4 regions of the Mesorhizobium sp. Arg314 genome follow, and region 2 is predicted to be linked to each of the others. Evidence: riboswitches for the same ligand, from Rfam matches in the RefSeq annotation. Region 2 holds a riboswitch; each other region holds the start of a gene.
What was found. Region 2 has a riboswitch for cobalamin ahead of ACWGS9_RS04885 (CbtB domain-containing protein). Riboswitches for the same ligand answer to the same signal wherever they lie in the genome.
Positions count from the first base shown of each region.

Region 1: it holds a riboswitch for cobalamin, as region 2 does, so the genes downstream of both, metE (5-methyltetrahydropteroyltriglutamate--homocysteine S-methyltransferase) here and ACWGS9_RS04885 (CbtB domain-containing protein) in region 2, are expected to answer to the same signal.
Region 3: it holds a riboswitch for cobalamin, as region 2 does, so the genes downstream of both, ACWGS9_RS14640 (DUF1636 family protein) here and ACWGS9_RS04885 (CbtB domain-containing protein) in region 2, are expected to answer to the same signal.
Region 4: it holds a riboswitch for cobalamin, as region 2 does, so the genes downstream of both, bluB (5,6-dimethylbenzimidazole synthase) here and ACWGS9_RS04885 (CbtB domain-containing protein) in region 2, are expected to answer to the same signal.

Region 1 is NZ_JBSKBP010000041.1:30,671-35,108, reverse strand. It holds gene metE (5-methyltetrahydropteroyltriglutamate--homocysteine S-methyltransferase) at 1-1,944, opposite strand, end outside; cobalamin riboswitch at 2,034-2,232, opposite strand; gene ACWGS9_RS28450 (helix-turn-helix transcriptional regulator) at 2,745-3,494, shown strand.
Region 2 is NZ_JBSKBP010000003.1:192,557-196,994, forward strand. It holds gene ACWGS9_RS04865 (MFS transporter) at 1-737, opposite strand, end outside; gene ACWGS9_RS04870 (DUF1259 domain-containing protein) at 778-912, opposite strand; gene ACWGS9_RS04875 (hypothetical protein) at 936-1,580, opposite strand; gene ACWGS9_RS04880 (CbtA family protein) at 1,587-2,327, opposite strand; gene ACWGS9_RS04885 (CbtB domain-containing protein) at 2,547-2,756, opposite strand; adenosylcobalamin (AdoCbl) riboswitch at 2,757-2,900, opposite strand; gene ACWGS9_RS04890 (histidine phosphatase family protein) at 2,983-3,555, shown strand; gene ACWGS9_RS04895 (PilZ domain-containing protein) at 3,725-3,997, shown strand; gene ACWGS9_RS04900 (methyltransferase family protein) at 4,001-4,438, opposite strand, start outside.
Region 3 is NZ_JBSKBP010000011.1:168,086-172,523, forward strand. It holds gene cobN (cobaltochelatase subunit CobN) at 1-447, opposite strand, end outside; gene cobW (cobalamin biosynthesis protein CobW) at 465-1,502, opposite strand; gene ACWGS9_RS14640 (DUF1636 family protein) at 1,505-1,933, opposite strand; cobalamin riboswitch at 1,975-2,177, opposite strand; gene ACWGS9_RS14645 (winged helix-turn-helix domain-containing protein) at 2,207-3,406, opposite strand; gene ACWGS9_RS14650 (NADH-quinone oxidoreductase subunit A) at 3,741-4,106, shown strand; gene ACWGS9_RS14655 (NuoB/complex I 20 kDa subunit family protein) at 4,097-4,438, shown strand, end outside.
Region 4 is NZ_JBSKBP010000006.1:23,202-27,639, forward strand. It holds gene ACWGS9_RS08250 (pirin family protein) at 1-317, opposite strand, end outside; gene ACWGS9_RS08255 (DUF2277 domain-containing protein) at 327-593, opposite strand; gene ACWGS9_RS08260 (exodeoxyribonuclease VII small subunit) at 637-888, opposite strand; gene ACWGS9_RS08265 (histone deacetylase family protein) at 892-1,818, opposite strand; cobalamin riboswitch at 1,935-2,111, shown strand; gene bluB (5,6-dimethylbenzimidazole synthase) at 2,155-2,886, shown strand; gene ACWGS9_RS08275 (hypothetical protein) at 2,920-3,903, opposite strand; partial or broken gene ACWGS9_RS08280 (hypothetical protein) at 4,187-4,438, shown strand, end outside.

The sequences.
Region 1 (4,438 bases), on a different contig from region 2:
GGCCAGTTGGAAGCACTCGACAGCCCATTCGAGATAGGGTTTCCACTCGGATTTGCGCAGCGGCAATCCCTCGCGCAGTGCAGCTTCGTCGATCTGAATGACTCTAGCACCGGCCATTTCGAGATCACCCACTTCGGCACGAAGGGCGAGGGCGATCTGACGGCAGACGACCGAGCGCGCAAGATCGTCGCGCACGAACGACCAGTTAAGAATCGTCACGGGGCCGGTGAGCATGCCTTTAACGGGTTTGTCAGTCAGCGATTGGGCGTATCGCCACCAGCGCACCGTCATCGGGTTGGGACGCGATACGTCGCCAAAGATGATCGGGGGGCGCACATAACGCGATCCATAGCTCTGCACCCAAGCGTGCTGCGTGGAAACGAAGCCGGAAAGCTGCTCACCGAAATATTGCACCATGTCGCTTCGCTCAAACTCGCCGTGCACCAGCACGTCCAGGCCGATCTCTTCCTGCCAACGGATGGCTGCTTCGATCTCCTTCCTCAGGAACGCCTCATAGTCGACATGGCTCAGTTCTCCCTTTGCATGGGCGGCACGCGCGTTGCGAATCTCGGGTGTTTGCGGGAAAGAGCCGATCGTCGTGGTCGGGAAAGGCGGCAGCCAGAGGCGTTCCTCCTGAAACCTGGAACGTTCAGAAAAGCCGCTCTTCCTGCGCATCATGACTTCGTCGATAGACGCGAGGCGTCCTTCGACCAGCGGATCATGGACCTTCGGTGACGTCAAACGCGCGGCTGCTGCTTGGGTGGAAGAGTCCAGCTCTGCTGCAACCGCGTCGCGGCCTTCGCACAGGGCCCGGGCGATCGTGGTCAGTTCGTCCATCTTCTGCGCCGCGAATGCGAGCCATGACTTCATGTCATTGTCGAGCGCGGTTTCCTGTTCGAGGTCGATCGGCACGTGTTGAAGCGAGCACGACGGCGCGATCTCCACTCGCTCCAGTGGCCAGCCGGCGACGACCGGCTTGATCCGGTCAAGCATGGGGCGCAGGTTCGCGCGCCAGACGTTGCGACCATCGATCAGGCCAAGCGACAGCACCAGGTCTTTTGGCGCAAGCCGACCCACCACCTCCAATTGTTCGGGAGCTCGTGCAAGGTCGAGATGCAGGCCCGCCACAGGAAGCGAAAGAGCGGTCTCGAGATTGTCCTCCAACCCGCCGAAATAGGTGGCGAGCATGATCTTTAGCTCCGGCACCGCTTGCGACAGTCGCTCGTAGGCAAAATTGAACGCATCTTGCTCGTTTGGAATGAGGTCGAGCACGAGTGCCGGCTCATCGAGCTGCACCCAGTCGGCGCCCGCCAGTTTCAGTCGACGTAGCAGCAGCTCGTAAACCGGCAGAAGCCGCGGCAGCAGCGCAACAGGGTTGAAGTCGCGGGCGGGCGACTTGGCGAGCTTGAGGAAGGTGACCGGCCCAAGGATGACCGGGCGGGTGTGAATGCCCAACGCCCTGGCATCGAGGAAGTGATCCAACGGCTTTGAGGACGATAGGGCAAAGGCTTGATCGTCGGCGAGCTCCGGGACCATGTAGTGGTAGTTGGTGTCGAACCACTTGGTCATTTCCAGGGCTGTCACGGCCTGATCGGTCTGCCCGCCACCAGCAGCCTCTCCTTGGCTGCCACGAGCCATGGCAAAATAGGTGTCGAGCGAGATTTCTCCCTCCCTCCAGCCATAGCGTGGCGGGATAGCGCCGACCATTATTGCTGTGTCGAGCACATGATCATAGAGCGAAAAGTCGTTGGACGGGATCTTTGTGACGCCGCGGTCGCGTTGTTCAATCCAGTTCGCGACACGCAGCGCCTGCGCCGTTTTGAGAAGGTCGGCAGCGCAACATTTTCCGGACCAATACGCTTCAAGCGCGCGCTTTAGCTCGCGACGGCGCCCAATGCGCGGCACGCCAAGTGTGGCTACAGGAACTTTGTTAGAGAGAGACATACCATACCCCGATGATTGGGACGTGGACGCAAGGCAGACGTTGGCAAGCAGACGAGCCGGTTGCTACGCCCACCGAGACACCCCGCGTGTGGACCTTGTTCGCCGTGGCAGGTCTCCTGGCTCGCGGGTCGACACCTCAGCCCGTCTTCCCGAGGCTATTCACCTCAGTGACTTGAATAGGCTTGGCTCGCCGCTTACAGTTGCGGGGGGCAGCGCCGGCATCTACCGGCTTCCCTCTTAGCTCCGTGCGGCTAACCGCATCAGAGAACCATCGACAACCGGACACTCGCCGAAGAGAAGATTCCAGTCAAGGTGATATAAACAAATCTTTATGTCTTTATACAATTCTTATTATCGCTCGTGCGTGCGGGATAGCTGTAAACGTCGGCTGACTGCGACCATCCTTGCCACCGAGGGGCTCGGGCAAGTTCTTCCGCTTCTGCCCCTGTTGATGGCGACCTGTCGCAGGTCAAGCCTACCCGTGGTGCCAGGGGTTGACTTCGATCATGCTGGCGGCAACATTTCGGATACACTCGAAGCGAGCATAGGCAGAGGCAATTCGCTCTATTTCCCGGGCACTGCGTGACGCCCCCCCGGGAACTGAACAGTCCCCATTCGGCCCGCTTGGCGGTGACATCGAGGCCAGGCTCGACCTCAGCCGAGCAACATAGCGATCTGGAGGCAGACAGGGGATAGTTTTCGGCGAGCACCCGGTCTGCCAGCAATGGGAGAAGCTTGATACCTTCAATGGCATCCGCGCCACACGCCCCAAACGACCATCATCATGGAAGCAATGCGCTATGGAAGCACCTGCGCTTTGGCGTCGGCACCTCGATGACACGTTCGAGTTCCTCAATCAGATCCGCAACAGCTCGAGCCAGCAAGAAATCTGCCAGCACCTGATTTTCCATGCCGAGCGGTTTGGCGCCAGAAACGTGCTGGCAGGACCGATCCCGCCACCGCGAGCGCTGAGGCGCGAGCAGATTTCCCATGTGCTGCTTGACGCCTGGCCACAGCAATGGTCAGAGCGCTATTTTTCGAACGGCTACCTTTATCGCGACCCTACCATCCAACTCGTGAAGCGTGGGGCCACGCCCTTCCGGTGGAGCGAGATCGATCAGGTTGCCAGCGTTTGCTCTTTCGGCCGACGGGTCATGGCGGAGGCATCGGAGTTTAAGCTACGCGACGGATTCACGATACCGTTCGCGACTTTGAACGGACAGGCGGTGGGATTTTCCGTTGCAGGGGAGAAGCTCGAGCCAGATCCTCACGACCGGCTCGCCTTTCAGTTTGTCGCCGCGTGCGCCTTCGGTTGCGCGGTTGTTCTTGCCGAGGGAAAACGAACTTCGAAACCCGTACGTCTGTCGCCTCGACAACAGGATGTCCTGCGCTGGGCTGCCGAAGGCCTCACCGTCGGCGATATTGCGGATCGCCTGAACATCAGCCGCAACACGGCAGATACCCATCTGCGATTGGTGCGCGAGAGGCTCGGCGTGACAAACAACGTGCACGCCGTCACGAAAGCTTTCCGCCTGGGGCTGATCAGCTAGCCTCACACAATTGCGTGATGCCGCATCGGTCCGCGATGAACCATTTGGTTGGCCTCGAAACTGGAGAACAACCGAGATGCTTCTTGCCGTCACGTCGCACAATGCCGACGAATAACAGGCGGACCTGGATCAGGCGTTTCGTCTGCGCCACAACGTGTTTGTCGAGGAAAGGCGCATGCGACACGGGCCGCATCGAGTAGCGGCTCAGATCGTGATAGACCTGCTCACCGCACGTCGGTCCCAGTTCCCGCACGCGCGACTGTCGGCTTGCCGAAAGGAGTCGCAAGACCCAGCGCATGAGCTTCGGCAAGTACAAAGGCCGGAGCCGAACGGGCACCATCCGGGTCAAGCACCGCTTCGGCATCCGCGGCCCAAGGGCTAGTGCATGCAGCCAGGGAACGCCATCAGGGCGGTGCTCGCCATATCGCTGAAGGCGGTTTGGCCTGGCGTGTCGCGGCAAATCAGGAGGGTCGCGGCCGTCGCCGCTACAGCTCGAAGGCGAAGGCCGCCAATCGCGATCCTGGCCTTCATGCATTCCACTTTCATGGCCTTCAGCCCGAGGGCCGGTTCTTTCCACCTCGGCGAAGTCGGCATATTCCTAAAACGTCAGCGGCAGAAGCGGCTCGGCGCGCGGCCAACCGACGTGTCGCCGAGTTCACTGCCGTACCTCTGCGCGAAATTGGCGCTCGCCAGATTGGAAATCGCGCTGCAGAAGCCCTGCATCCTGTCGCCCCCGACCCAATCACCTGCTCAATGTTCACGAGATCGACACACGCCTTGGCAATGCAATTGGCAGACTGCTGATCCACCACATCGCACCCCAGAGATAGAAATCCGGCGTCTCGTCGTGGGGCCCGTTGGTGACCTAGTCGCCTAACGCAGACCCGATGTCGTTGACGCGCAGCAGGCTGGCCCTGGGCTTCCTTTATGAGGACCATGCACGG
Region 2 (4,438 bases):
AGCGACTGCACTGCGAACCCGCCGGCAAATGCGTCGATGCTGAACAAGGCCGCCAGCCTGTAAACAATGGCACGCGACGGCCCAAGCGCCGCGGCGGGCCGGTCCTGTGGAGAGGTTTTCGGACCAGCTGGAATGCGCGCATACACCAGCCCTCCCGCCACGCCAAGAACCGCGTAAAGGACAAACATTGCCTTCAGCGCCGCGAGCCGCGACATACCAATCGTCACCAGGAAGTCGGGGCTGGTTGCAGCAAGGGCGCCAAACGCTGCCGCTAGCGCACCTAGCAGGCTGTAGCGTGCGAATGCCTTCGTGCGGTCCGCATCGGCGACGAGCCGCGACAGGACCGCATGCTCCAGCGGAACGAAGATGCTCACGCTTCCCGATGAGGGATTGATCGTGCCCATGAACGCCACCAGCAGTACAAGCGCATAGGTGCGTGATTGCGCATAGGCCAGCCCGGTTGCGATCATCAGGCCGGACGCAGCTACAAGCAGGGTGCGCCGGTCTGCGCGTACTGCCAGGAACCCGATGCCGAGCGTCAATAGTGCCGAACCAAGGAGTGCGACGGTCGCGACGACACCAATCTCAAGCGGTCCGAGACCGATCGCCGCCAGATATACAGGCAGGAGCACGGCGGCAAAGCCGTCGCCAAAATCCCGAAGGGCCCGCGCCGCGTAGATGTCCGCGGCGCGGTCGCCTTGCCTTTCGTAGTTCGGCTGTTCGACACCGCGGGCCAACGTAGCTCCCTTCGGAATTTCGAACGGAATGTGTCAACGGTCAGCCGCCCGTCGTGAGGTGCACTCGATCGAGCGCGAGCTTCAGCCCCTTGGCCAACTTCCCGACGTCGTCATTCGCCCGGATGAAGAATAGCCGGGTTTCGTCGTCGAGCATATGGTTGTGCACGGCGGTCACCTTTCGCGCTTCCCGCAAGGCTTTCAGCACCGGGAGCAGCTCTGGGCCGCGCGGCTACGCGGCGCGCCGAAGATTGACCAGCCGCCGGCGACGAGCGCCGCGACTGTCACCAGCAGCACTGCCAGGCTCGGCAGGTGGAAGAACATGTCGCGCCACCTGGGCTCGACGACCGCGCCGGTGCTGAAACTCTCGCCGCTGAACTGGCAAAGGATCCAGGAGGCGCCGCTGCGCACCATGTCCGCATCGATGTCCGAGATCAGCGCGTTCGCGTCGCGTTCGGCCGACGGCATCGTCGCCATATAGGTGAGCAGTGCCTTGGCGGTGGCGAGATAGGCGTGGCTGCATTCGTTGAAGGGGCTTTCCTCATCACCGAGGCTTCCCGGCATCAGGCCCCAGAGGCAGTAGGTGTATTGCAGATTGCCGTGATTGTAGAGCCGCCGGAAGGTCGGGTCGGTCACGGTCTGGCGCCGGGCGAGGTCGAGGATGTCGCCGCGATAGCGCGCGATCACCGCCATCTGGCCGTGGGTCAGGCTGGGGATCTGGATGCCGGGGGAAGGGGGCGTGGAGGACCCGCTATGCGCTTGCGCCGAAGCTGCCAGCAAGACCAGCAGTGCAACCGCCAGAAAGCAGTCAGCCGCCAGGGCGCAGAACCGTGGCGGCCAACGCATCGGATGTCAGGCGTAACGGCGTGCCGGGCCGCGCTGGTCGCGCGCCGCGACCACGCGCGCGGCAACCGCGCCAAAGCCGAGCCCGACGACGGTCCAGAGCACGAGCTGGATGCCGAGCGAAGCGACGCGGAACTGCCACAGCACGATCGCCGAGAAGTTCTCCGGCACCTCGTTGATGTCGGGAAGTGCTGCCTTCACCAGCGCGAAGACCACGAGGAAGGCGAGCCCAGCCACGATCGAGGCGTTCCAGGCGCCGAGCTGGTTCCACAGCCGCTGCGCCAGCCCAACCGCCGCCACCATCGCCGCGATCGAGATCACGATCATGATGAAGAACAGCTCGGTGCGGTAGCCGATGGTTTCGGGATTGCCGACCGCGGGTGGGTTCGCCGGGTATTTGAGGCTGGGCACGACGATCACGGCGAGGAAGCCGAGCAGCGCCAGCAGCGCCGAGGTGCCGCGAGGCCCGAGCGAGCCCAGACGGCCATAGGCATAGGCGAAGACCAGCGAGAACAGCCCACCGAGGGCGGCGCCGTAGACCAGCACGCCGGTTGCGAGGCCAATGCCGGCCTGCGTGGCGCGGCTGACCATCTCGGGCTCCGGCGCCTCGCCGGCGGCCTGGGCCTGCTGTTCCTCGTAGGCGATCGCCTTGTCGACTTGCGGCTCGCCATAGACGCGGGCGAAGGCGAATGCCAGAATCCCCGCGACCAGCCCGACAAGCATGCCGCGCAGCAAAAGTTTTCCGACCATGTCACTATCCCTCTGAGCAATTCCAGGAAAAGTGGGTAGCGGTTTTCCGTCCGGAATTGCGTTCAACCAACCAAGCAATTCCAGGAAAAGTGGGTAGCGGTTTTCCGTCCGGAATTGCGTTCAACCAACCAAGCAATTCCAGGAAAAGTGCGTAACGGTTTCCCGTCCGGAATTGCGTTGAGCCAGAATCGAAAGCGAGTTCAGCGATGCCGAACCGCTTTAGTGGCAGGGGAAGCCGAGCAGGTGGCGGCCGTCATGCACGAATTCGTGCACCGCCGTGCCGCGGATCAGCGACGTCGCGCCTTCTTCCGCGCCGACGAAATAGATCATCAGCATCAGCATCAGGCCGCCGAAGATGGCCCAGGGCAGAAGCTCGCGAACCGGAATCGCAACCGGACCGTAGCTGGGGGCGAAGGTGGTGTCGGACATATTGACCTCCCGTGGGATACTGCGTCCCGTTGATCGAACAATGCTGCGGAATAAGGCCTGACTTTCGGCTGGTGCCGATCACAGTGGCGCGACCGTGCCGGACTCGCACCGGCTTCCAATCCCGTATAGCGCTAAAACACTTGTCAGCACTTCGTTCGCCTGTCAACGACATGTAATGGCGGCACGGCTTCGTGAGGCCTATTTTTCACTGGGCCACGGAGTTTTCATGCTCGCCCGCCTGACGATGATCGCAAGCGCTGCGACGCCCGGCATGCGCAAGGGCCGCTTTCCGAAGGACGAGGCGCCGGATGCGCGGGCCCTCGAGCGTGCGGGCGCGCTGGCCGCTTCGCTGCGCCGCGCCGATCGCGTCTGGACAAGTCCAGCACTTGCCGCGCGGCGGACGGCCCAGGCGCTTGGCCTTGACGCCACGGTCGAGCCGTTGCTTGCCGAGCAGGATTTCGCGCATTGGGCCGGCAAGAGCTTCGAGGAGGTGCAGGCCCAGGACCCGAATGGCATGGCGGCCTGGTTCGCCGACGCGGACGCAGCGCCCCATGGCGGCGAATCGCTTGCCGCCGTCGCCAGGCGCGGTGCCGCGCTGATGGAGCGCCTGGCCGGCGAGAGCGGCCACACCATCGCGCTCACCCATGCCATGCCGATCCGCGCCGCCATGCTGCATGTGCTGGGCGCGCCGCTTTCCTCGGTGTGGAAGATCGACATCGAGCCGCTGTCGCTCACCGAATTCCGCGGCGACGGCCGCCGCTGGGTGCTGCACGCGAGCGGTGTCGTCGTCGCCGGCTGAGCAGTCGGGCGTGAACGGTCCGCCGGCGGATCCTGTCACGCTTGGATAGCCGTTCGGCGCGATATCAAGCTGCTTTACCCTTTCAGCGATCGCTAACGGAACGGAAACGCCTCGCTGCTATGGTGCTGCCCCGTGGCGAGGAGGACCGCGCCCGAGGAGCCCGCCGGATATGGCCAAATTTCCCGAGACCGAGCGCCGTCTTCATGTGCGCGAATTCGTGCTCAAGGAAGCCACGATCATTGCCGGCGGCGTCAGGATCGGCTGCTCGGTCAGGAACCAGCACCATCATGGCGCGGAATTGCGCGTGAGCGTGGATGTCGACATCCCGGAACGCTTCCTGCTCGAGGTTCCGGCCGACGATACAGTCTATCGCGCTTTGGTGCGCTGGCGGCGCAACGACCGCATCGGCGTGGCGCTCTACAGCAATGCGCTGAAGGACTGACGCTCAAAGATAGCGGCGCACGCTCGCCTTGTAGGCGCGGTAGGGTTCGCCGAACTTGCGTTCCAGATAGGCTTCCTCGCGCAGCACCACGCCGTAATGCAGGATCGGGAAGCTCGCGACGAGGGCGACGACGGCCCACCAGCTGTCGAAGAGAAGCCCGATTCCCAGAAGCAGCCCCATCAGGCCAATATAAAGCGGGTTGCGGGTGAAGCCGAACGGACCGCCGGTGATGATCGCGGTGGTCGGCAGCGTCGGGTTCACATTGGTGCCGCCGCGCAACATGGTGGAGCGTCCCCAGGCGATGATCGCAATAGCGAGTACCGCCAGCACGATGCCGAGCACCATGGTCAGTGGCCTGCCGCCGATGGCCAATGGCCAGACATAGCGCAGCGCCAGCATCACGATCAGCGCCACGAGAAAGAGCAGCGGCGGGAACACCGC
Region 3 (4,438 bases), on a different contig from region 2:
CGCCGGGCCGCCTTCGCGGAAATAGCCGAGCAAGGCGTCCAATTCGGCGCGCGGCAGGGTCGAGCTTTCGATCAGGCGCTGGTCCTCGTCATGGCTTTCGCCGGGCAGCAGCGCCAGCTTTATGCCGCGCTCGCGTGCGACCGCGGCGAGTTGGTCGCAGCCGTAGCGCCACCAGTCATAGCCGCCGAGGATGCGGACAAGGACGACCTTGGCGTGGCGTGCGACGCTGTCGATCCACAGATCGACCGACATCGGGTGGCGAAGGTCGCGAAGGGCCGCAAGCCGCATTGACGGCAACCGCTCGGCGTCCGCCTTCCAGGCGGCGGCGAGGCCAGCGAGATCGCTGTCGGTAAAGGACAGCGCCACGACATCCGCAGGCGTCTGCCTGAGATCGATCGGCTCGGCGAGATCGTCGAGCGAAGCGGATGTGGTGGTGAGGATATGCATCGCTTGTCGTGTTGGCCTCAGCCGGCGAGGATACGCTCGATCGCGGGGCGGTTCAGCCCCTTGAGGCCGATGACGACGAGCCGCGAGCGGCGGTCGTCCTCAGCCGTCCAGGCGCGATCATAATAGTGGTTGACGCGAGGGCCGACGGCCTGGAGCAGGAGGCGCATCGGCTTGCCGCCGACCTCGACGAAGCCTTTGACGCGCAACACGTTTTCCTGCTCGGCGGCAAGGGCGACGCGCTTTGCCAGCTCGTCCGGGTTGGCGATCGAGGGAATGTCGACGATGAAGGTGTCGAAGTCGTCATGCTCGTGGTCGAAGGCGCCGTCATGATGCGACTTGCGGTTCTCGATGTCGTCCTCGACGGCGAGACCGAGGCCAAGCAGCACGGACGGGTCGACCTTGCCGTGCGATGTCGGCACGATTTTCACGGCGCGGGAGGAGTGCTCGTTGATGACGGTGTTGGCGCGGGCAGAGCCGGCGGTGTCCATCAGATCGCTCTTCGACAGGATGATCAGGTCGGCGCAGGCGATCTGGTCCTCGAACACCTCTTCGACCGGATCGTCATGGTCGAGCGTCACGTCCGCCGCGCGCTGCGCCTGCAGGGCATCCATGTCGGCGGCGACGCGGCCGTCGGCCAGCGCCGGGCCGTCGACCACCGCGATGACGCCGTCGACCGTCACGCGGCTTTTCACAGTCGGCCACTGAAAGGCCTGGACGAGCGGCTTCGGCAAAGCGAGGCCCGAAGTTTCGATCAGGATGTGATCGACCTTGGGCGTGCGCGACAGGATCTGGTCGAGCGCCGGAACGAAATCATCGGCGACGGTGCAGCAGATGCAGCCGTTGGCCAACTCGACAATGTTTTCCTCAGGACAGGTATCGATGCCGCAGCCTTTCAGGATTTCGCCGTCGATGCCGATGTCGCCGAATTCGTTGACGATGATCGCAATACGCTTGCCGCCAGCGTTTTCCAGGAGATGGCGGACCAGCGTCGTCTTGCCGGCGCCGAGAAAGCCGGTGACGACGGTGCAGGGAACACGGGAAACGGAAGCGTTCATGGTCAGTCCTTCAGCATGTCGAGGGGAGGGATGCGGGCAACGAGGCCGCGCTTGAGGGAATCGGGACGGCCACGCCAGGGGATCAGTCCATCGGTCGAAGTGGCGAAGAGTTTTGCGCCGGCAACGAGGTCTGCGCCGCTGGTCGTATTCAAGTCGCCGAAAACGTAACTCCAGCAACCGTCGCGCAGGAGCGCGGCGCTTAGGCGGCGCTTGCAATTGCCGAGGCATTCGACGGTGCGGATGCGGATTTTCTCGCCCGATGCGGCGCAGCGCGCATCTTCGGCCAGCAGCGCGCCGGCGCGCTGCTGCGCGTCCGAACCGGTTTCGTCGCGGCAGGATGAGCAGACGATGACGGTCACGCCAGCCAGTGCGTCGCCATCGCTGGACGCATTGTCCGCTGTGCCAGCCGAAAAACTGCCGTTGTGGTCCAAAAAACCATGCTCCTTGCCCGGAAACCCGCCGGGCGATCGGATTCAAAAAGTCTCAGACGGCAGGTCTCCTGGCTCGCGCTTCATCGCCCTGAATGCCGCCTTCCCGGGAACATCCCAGTGGTTTTCGGCCGAGGCTCGTCGCTTACAGTTGCGGGGACAGCCGCGGATTTGGGTTTTGACCCGCACCGCATTCCCTCTTGGCCCTTGCCGTTGCGGGCAAGAGACCGTCTGGGCCGGATTTAGGCTTTTGCAGGCGACAGTGTCAACGCACGGCTACGACACCGCGATGTCGGCCAGCGGCTGCCCCAGATCGCCGGCGGGCGTTACCTCGATGCGTTCCAGGCCTAGCCAGCCTTGCATCTGCTTCAGCTCTTCGAACAACCGGGCGGCCGTGTCGGGCGGAGCGCCGGGCTCGGCATAGGTGGCATGGACGCGCAGCACGCTGGCCGGACGGTCGGCCCTCAGATCGACGCGGGCGACGATCCGGTCGCCGAGCAGGAAGGGCAGCACGTAATAGCCGTATTGGCGCTTTTCGGCAGGCGTGTAGATTTCGATGCGGTAGCGGAAGTCGAACAGTTTTTCCGTCCGCGTGCGCTCAAAGACGACCGGATCGAAGGGGGCGAGCAGGGCGCGGGCCTCTATCCGGCGCGGGATACGGGCGTCCTTGTGAAGATAGGCGGTTTTTTCCCACCCCTCGACGCGCACCGGCAGCAATTCGCCCGTCTCGACCAGTTCCTCGATGCGGTCTTTCGTGTCGCCCGGCGCCAGGCGGAAATAGTCGCGCAGGTCGGCATAGGTGGCGATGCCGTGGGCGCGGGCGGAAATGCGCAGCAATTCGCGATGCGCGTCCTCGACCGAGGGCACTGGCAGGTCGAGCACGGCCTGCGGCAAAACGCGCTCGGGCAGGTCGTAATAGCGTTCGAAGCCGCGCCGGTAGGCTGTGGTGATACGGCCGGCCCAGAACAGCCACTCAAAAGCGTGCTTGGCCTCGCTCCAGCCCCACCAGCCGCCATTGCCCTTGTGGCCCTCGATGTCGGATGCGGCGATCGGACCGCGTTCGGCGACTTGCGCGTAGATCTCGTCGATCGTCGCTTTGCGTTCACGGCCCCATTTCGCCAGGCCGAGATACATCTCGTCGCCCTGTTCGGCGCGCTGCATGCGCCAGCGCATCAAAGGCCAGGTTTCGACGGGCAAGAACGAAGCCTCATGCGCCCAATATTCAAAGACGGTGCGCTTGCGGGTGACCGCGGCGTTATCGAGCAGCGCAAGCGGGTAGGGCCCGAGGCGCGAATAGAGCGGCATGTAGTGCGCGCGCACCACGGCGCTGACGGAATCGATCTGCAACAGGCCGGTCCGTGAAAGCACACGCGCAAGGTGCCGGCGATCCGGAACGCCACCGGGCCGAGGGTCGTTAAACCCCTGTGCTCCAAGCGCAATGCGCCTCGCCATGGCCAGCGAAATCTTGTCCTTCATCGAGGCGCCCTTGCCCGGATCATTTGCCGGATTTTTAGCCGGTGATTCCGGCCATGCTAGCAGGCAAATGGCGGGAGATGTGTCAGGAGACAAAAGTGGAGTAAAAAATGAAAGAAATCAAACAAGAGCGGATCGGACCGGTTTCTTCCGATATGGCGTCCAGGGCCGCGAATTGAACAAGGTTTGACTTGCGTCACCGAAACCGCTGCGCTAACCCTCGCCGCGTTGCAGCATGGGCCCTCTTAAAACGGTTCAGCGGTTAAACTGTCACGCTTCCGCATTAGAGTTCGTTGCTGTAATCAAAGTGAACTGCCCCGCCGAAGGAAGCCGCCGCATGAGCGCACTCCTGAGTTCGTATCTGCCCATCGTCCTGTTCATCGCCGTGGCGACGGTGGTCGGTCTGGCGCTGCTCGTCGCCCCCTTCCTGGTGGCCTACCGCAGTCCCGATCCGGAAAAGCTTTCCGCCTATGAATGCGGGTTCAACTCGTTCGACGACGCCCGCATGAAATTCGACATCCGCTTCTACCTGGTGTCGATCCTGTTCATCATCTTCGATCTCGAGGTCGCCTTCCTGTTTCCGTGGGCGGTGTCCTTCTCCAAGCTCGGCATGCTCGGCTTCTGGTCGATGATGGTGTTCCTGGCGGTGCTGACCATCGGCTTTGCCTATGAATGGAAAAAAGGAGCGCTGGAATGGGATTGAACGACAGTTCAGGCACCCTCGTCGCGCCGAAGCCCAAGGGCATCATCGATCCCAACACCGGCAGGCCGGTGGGGGAGGACGATCCCTTCTTCCTCGAAATCAACAATGAACTGGCCGACAAGGGCTTCCTTGTCACCTCGACCGAAGCGCTGATCACCTGGGCGCGCAGCGGCTCGCTGATGTTCATGACCTTCGGCCTCGCCTGCTGCGCGGTCGAGATGATCCACACCTCGATGCCGCGCTATGACTCGGAGCGTTTCGGCGTTGCGCCGCGCGCGTCACCGCGCCAGTCCGACATCATGATCGTCGCCGGCACGCTGACCAACAAGATG
Region 4 (4,438 bases), on a different contig from region 2:
ACGTCGCCCGGCGCGATCACCATTTCGGTGCCGAGCGAGTCGCGGTGCCTGATCTTGCCGTCGAACAGGTAGGTGACGGTGGACAGGCCGATATGCGGATGCGGGCGAACGTCGAGCGCGTGGCCGGCGCGCAGGATGGCCGGCCCCATGCGGTCGAAAAAGATGAACGGGCCGACCAGCCGGCGCTTTGCCGTCGGCAAGGCGCGGCGCACCTCGAACCCGCCAATGTCCTTGGCGTTGGGAACGACCATCAGTTCGATCTGATCGCAGGCGAAGGCATCGCCAGGTTCAGGATCATTTCCCGGAAAGAAGCTCATGTCGGTTCCTCAGGCGAAGCGGAGCGCCGACCTGGCCTTCGCCTTGGCGGCTTCTTCCTCGCGATTGCGCGGTTCCTGCGTGGTCTCGAGAGAATCGATGAGGTCTCGCGCGATCGCGGCGATCGCTTCAACCGCATGGTGGAAAGCATGCTCGTTGCGCTTGGAAGGCTTGGTCGAGCCACTCAGCTTGCGCACGAATTGAAGCGCGGCGTCATGCACTTCGTCATTGGTCGCCGGCGGCTCGAAATTGGCCAGGGTCTTGATGTTGCGGCACATGGCTTGAACTCCTTACCTGCTTTGTCTGCCCTACCCGCTTCATTTACTCCGCGTCGAGCGGCTCCGTTCCCACCGGCTTGCCGTCGCGCGACAGCCTGATCTTCTCGACCTTGTCCTCGGCCGCCTTCAGCAACCGGTCGCAATGGGCCTTCAGCGCCTCGCCGCGCTCATAGATCTTGATCGACTGGTCGAGCGGGACGTCGCCGCGCTCCAGATCATCGACGATCTTCTCCAGCGCGTCGAGCGCCTGCTCGAAGCTCATCGCCTTGACGTCCTCATTGCCTTCGACAGCCATACCCTATCCCTTCATCAGCCGCCCGACATGGGCAGCGACTGAAAATGCCAGTCCCTGCAAATCGTAGCCGCCTTCGAGCAGGCTGACGAGCCTGTTGCCGCTGTGGCGCGCAGCGCGCTCCATCAGCTGGCCGGTCGCCCAGTCGAAATCATCCTCGGTCAGGTTGATCTCGGCGAGGGGGTCGCGGTGGTGCGCGTCGAAGCCGGCGGAAATGATGATCAGGTCCGGCGCGAACGCATCGATGGACGGCAGCACGCGCGACAGGAAGGCGTCGCGGAACAGATCGCCGCCGGTCTGCGGCGCGAGCGGCGCGTTGACGATGTTGCCGGCGCCGGTTTCGCTTTTCGCCCCGGTGCCGGGATAAAGCGGCATCTGGTGCGTCGAGCAATAGAGAACCGAGGGATCGTCCCAGAAAATGTCCTGCGTGCCGTTGCCGTGGTGAACGTCCCAGTCGACGATGGCGACGCGCTCGGCCTGATGCTTCTTTTGCGCGTGGCGGGCGGCGATCGCCGCGGTGTTGAAAAAGCAGAAACCCATTGCCGTGGTCTTTTCGGCGTGGTGGCCGGGCGGGCGGGCGGCGACGAAGGCATTGGCGGCACGGCCCTCGAAGACATCATCGACAGCGGCATTGGCCGCACCGATCGCCCTCACCACGGCCTGCCAGCTTTTCGGGCTGGCGCTGGTATCGGCATCGATCGAGACGATGCCGCTCTGAGGGATCGCCGCGCGGACACGCTCGACGAAATTCCCGGGATGCGCATAGAGGATCGTCGCCTCGTCGCCTTCCGGCGCCATGACGCGGTCGAGCGCCGAAAAAGCCTCGTCATCCAGCACGCGCTCGATGGCCCGCAGACGGTCGGGCCGCTCGGGGTGGCCGGGCGGCGTGATGTGTTCCAGGAAGATCGGGTGTGTGTAGAGACGGGTGGCCATGGCGCCTAATCTAGGCACCCGCGGCGCGGATGACCATGTTTGAGAAGCCGAATGGCTGGGGAAAATTGCGTCAGCCCGTGTCGCTAGCGCCATTGGCGTGGCCCAAGCTTCGCGGTAAGGTCGCGTCGCTGCCTGGTGCCCGCGACGCGGGAGAATCGGGAACACGGTTGAACTCCGTGGCGTGCCCAACGCTGTGAGGGGGACCGCGCCGGCAAAAGCCACTGTCGATGACGGGAAGGCGCCGGAACGGGACGATCCCGAGCCAGAAGACCGGCCTGGCAGACATGGTCGTCCGCTTGGTCAGGCGGGTGATTGCTTGTCGCAAGGGGAAAAGCGATGACGGCAGCAGCAATCGCCGCGAGCGGCGATGACTTTGACCAATTGGCGCGCGACGCGGTCTACCGGGCGATGTTCACCAGGCGTGACGTGCGGAGCCATTTCACGGCCGACGACCTCGAGGATGCCGTTCTGGCGCGGCTGATCACCGCCGCCCACCATGCGCCGTCGGTCGGCTACATGCAGCCCTGGAATTTCATCGTCATCCGCGACGGGGAGCGACGGCGACAGGTGCGCGACCTGTTCCTTGCCGCGCGCGAGCAGGAACTGCCGGCGATCGAGGCGGAACGGCAGGCGCTCTACCGGAAGCTGAAACTCGAAGGCATCTGCGAAAGCGCGCTCAATCTGTGCATCACCTGCGACCGCCAGCGTTCAAAGGACTCGCCGCTCGGGCGCTGGCACAACCCGGAGATGGACCTCTACAGCACCGTTTGCGCGGTGCAGAATTTCTGGCTGGCGGCACGGGCCGAAGGTGTCGGCGTCGGCTGGGTCAGCATCATCGAGACGGAGGCGCTGAAGCAGCTCTTGTTGATCCCCGAGCATGTCACACCGGTCGCCTATCTCTGCGTTGGACGCGTCTCATCCTTCGCGCCGAAGCCGGACCTCGAGGCGCATGGCTGGGGCAAGCGCCTGCCGCTGCCCGAACTGGTGATGAGCGAGACGTTCCGCGGCGTCGGCGAAGCGCCGCTCAAATCGGCGATCGCAAGGCTTGGCGGCGCGCCGAAGCCGTGATCAGGCGGCTCTTCGCAGTGAGGCGGCCGCCGATCAGGCCGCCCGGGGCGTATCCCAGCGCGAGCCGCCGCCAAAGGAGCCCAGCGCCTTGTCGCGCAGTTCCCTGAATTTCGAGGACGCCTCGGCCAGCCGGTGGTCCCATTCGGGATTGGGGACCTGGCCCTCGATCGCATCGAAATAGACCTGCATCAACGAAGCGATGGCAAAGGGCTCGATGAAGGCCGCCTTGAAGGCCCAGGCAAAGACAATGGCCAGCACGAAGGCCCAGCCGGCAAGCTGGCCCGGCATGGCCCAGAGAATGGCGGCCGCCGGGGCCAGCATCAAAAGAAAGATGACGAAGGACACGCCCCACATGATCACCGCCAGCCAGACGGCGTTCTTGACCATGTGCTTGCCGTTCTGGGCGTAGAGCACGACGCCTTGCCGCGCCGTCTCGAAGGGCGAGTTCGAATTGATGCGGATGTTGTAGCCCAGGATGATCTCGTCGACATAGGTCAGCGACAGGCGGATGACCGTGTTGATGAAGCTGACGATGCCGCTCAGGCCCGGAATGGGCAGGAAGGCGGCGATACCGCCGATCAGGCCGGTGATGGCGCGGATGGCGCCCTTGACCAGCTGGTCGACGACGAAAAGGATGTTGGCCTCGGCAAAGCGCTGGGTGACCACTTCCTTCGCATAGGCGATCTGGCCCTGGCCGTCGGGCACGTCGTGGCCGTCGATCAGGTGCACCATGACGGCGATATGGCCGGCCTTGAGCACATAGAGGATGTATTCGCGGATCCAGTAGACGGCGATCGAGACGACACCGAAGCCGACCACGCCGCCCCAGAGCGCAAAGGACACTGGCCCGTCGGGATCGGTCGAGATATGGCCGACGCCGTAGCCGACGCTGGCGCCAGTGCCGGTCGCCATGATGTAGGCGACCGTGATGCCGAAATAGACGATCATGCGAAAGACGATGAACGGCCATGTCCGCATCATGATGGACACCGACCGGCCGATGCTGAAGTCCCACATTGCCCCGACTCTCCACCCTCGCGCATAACCCGAAAATCGGAATCGATTTTCGGAAAAGGGTCATGCGCTGAATCAAAGTTTTTACAGCGTCCTTCGCGCGTTCAACGTACGCGCGGCGCTGCAAGAGAATGGCGCAGGAGGATGCGCTCGCCCCGACAATTGTCAATCACGGCAGGGTTGCGCCGGCTCGAAACCGGTGCACAACCCGGTGGCTTGGTACCCGAGCGTGCCGTCAAGGCTTCTTGAGCAAGCCCTCGAGCAGTCGCTTGAACGCCGCGATCGCCTTCTTCGACGTCGCTTCCACGTGCCGCCGACAATGCTGACCGAAGGCGTCACCTGGGTGACGCCCGGGATCGGCATCGGCATGGCGCTTGGTCCTTCGCCGCCGCGTGGATGGTCGACAATTTCGGCCCGCAGAGCGGGTTCAGGGTATCTGTCGCGGCAGGCGCGATTGCGCTGGTTACAGTGCTGGCGGGTCAATGCCGTCTGGCGACGGACGATTGCGATGTGGAGAGAGGCGAAAGCGGTAATGCCC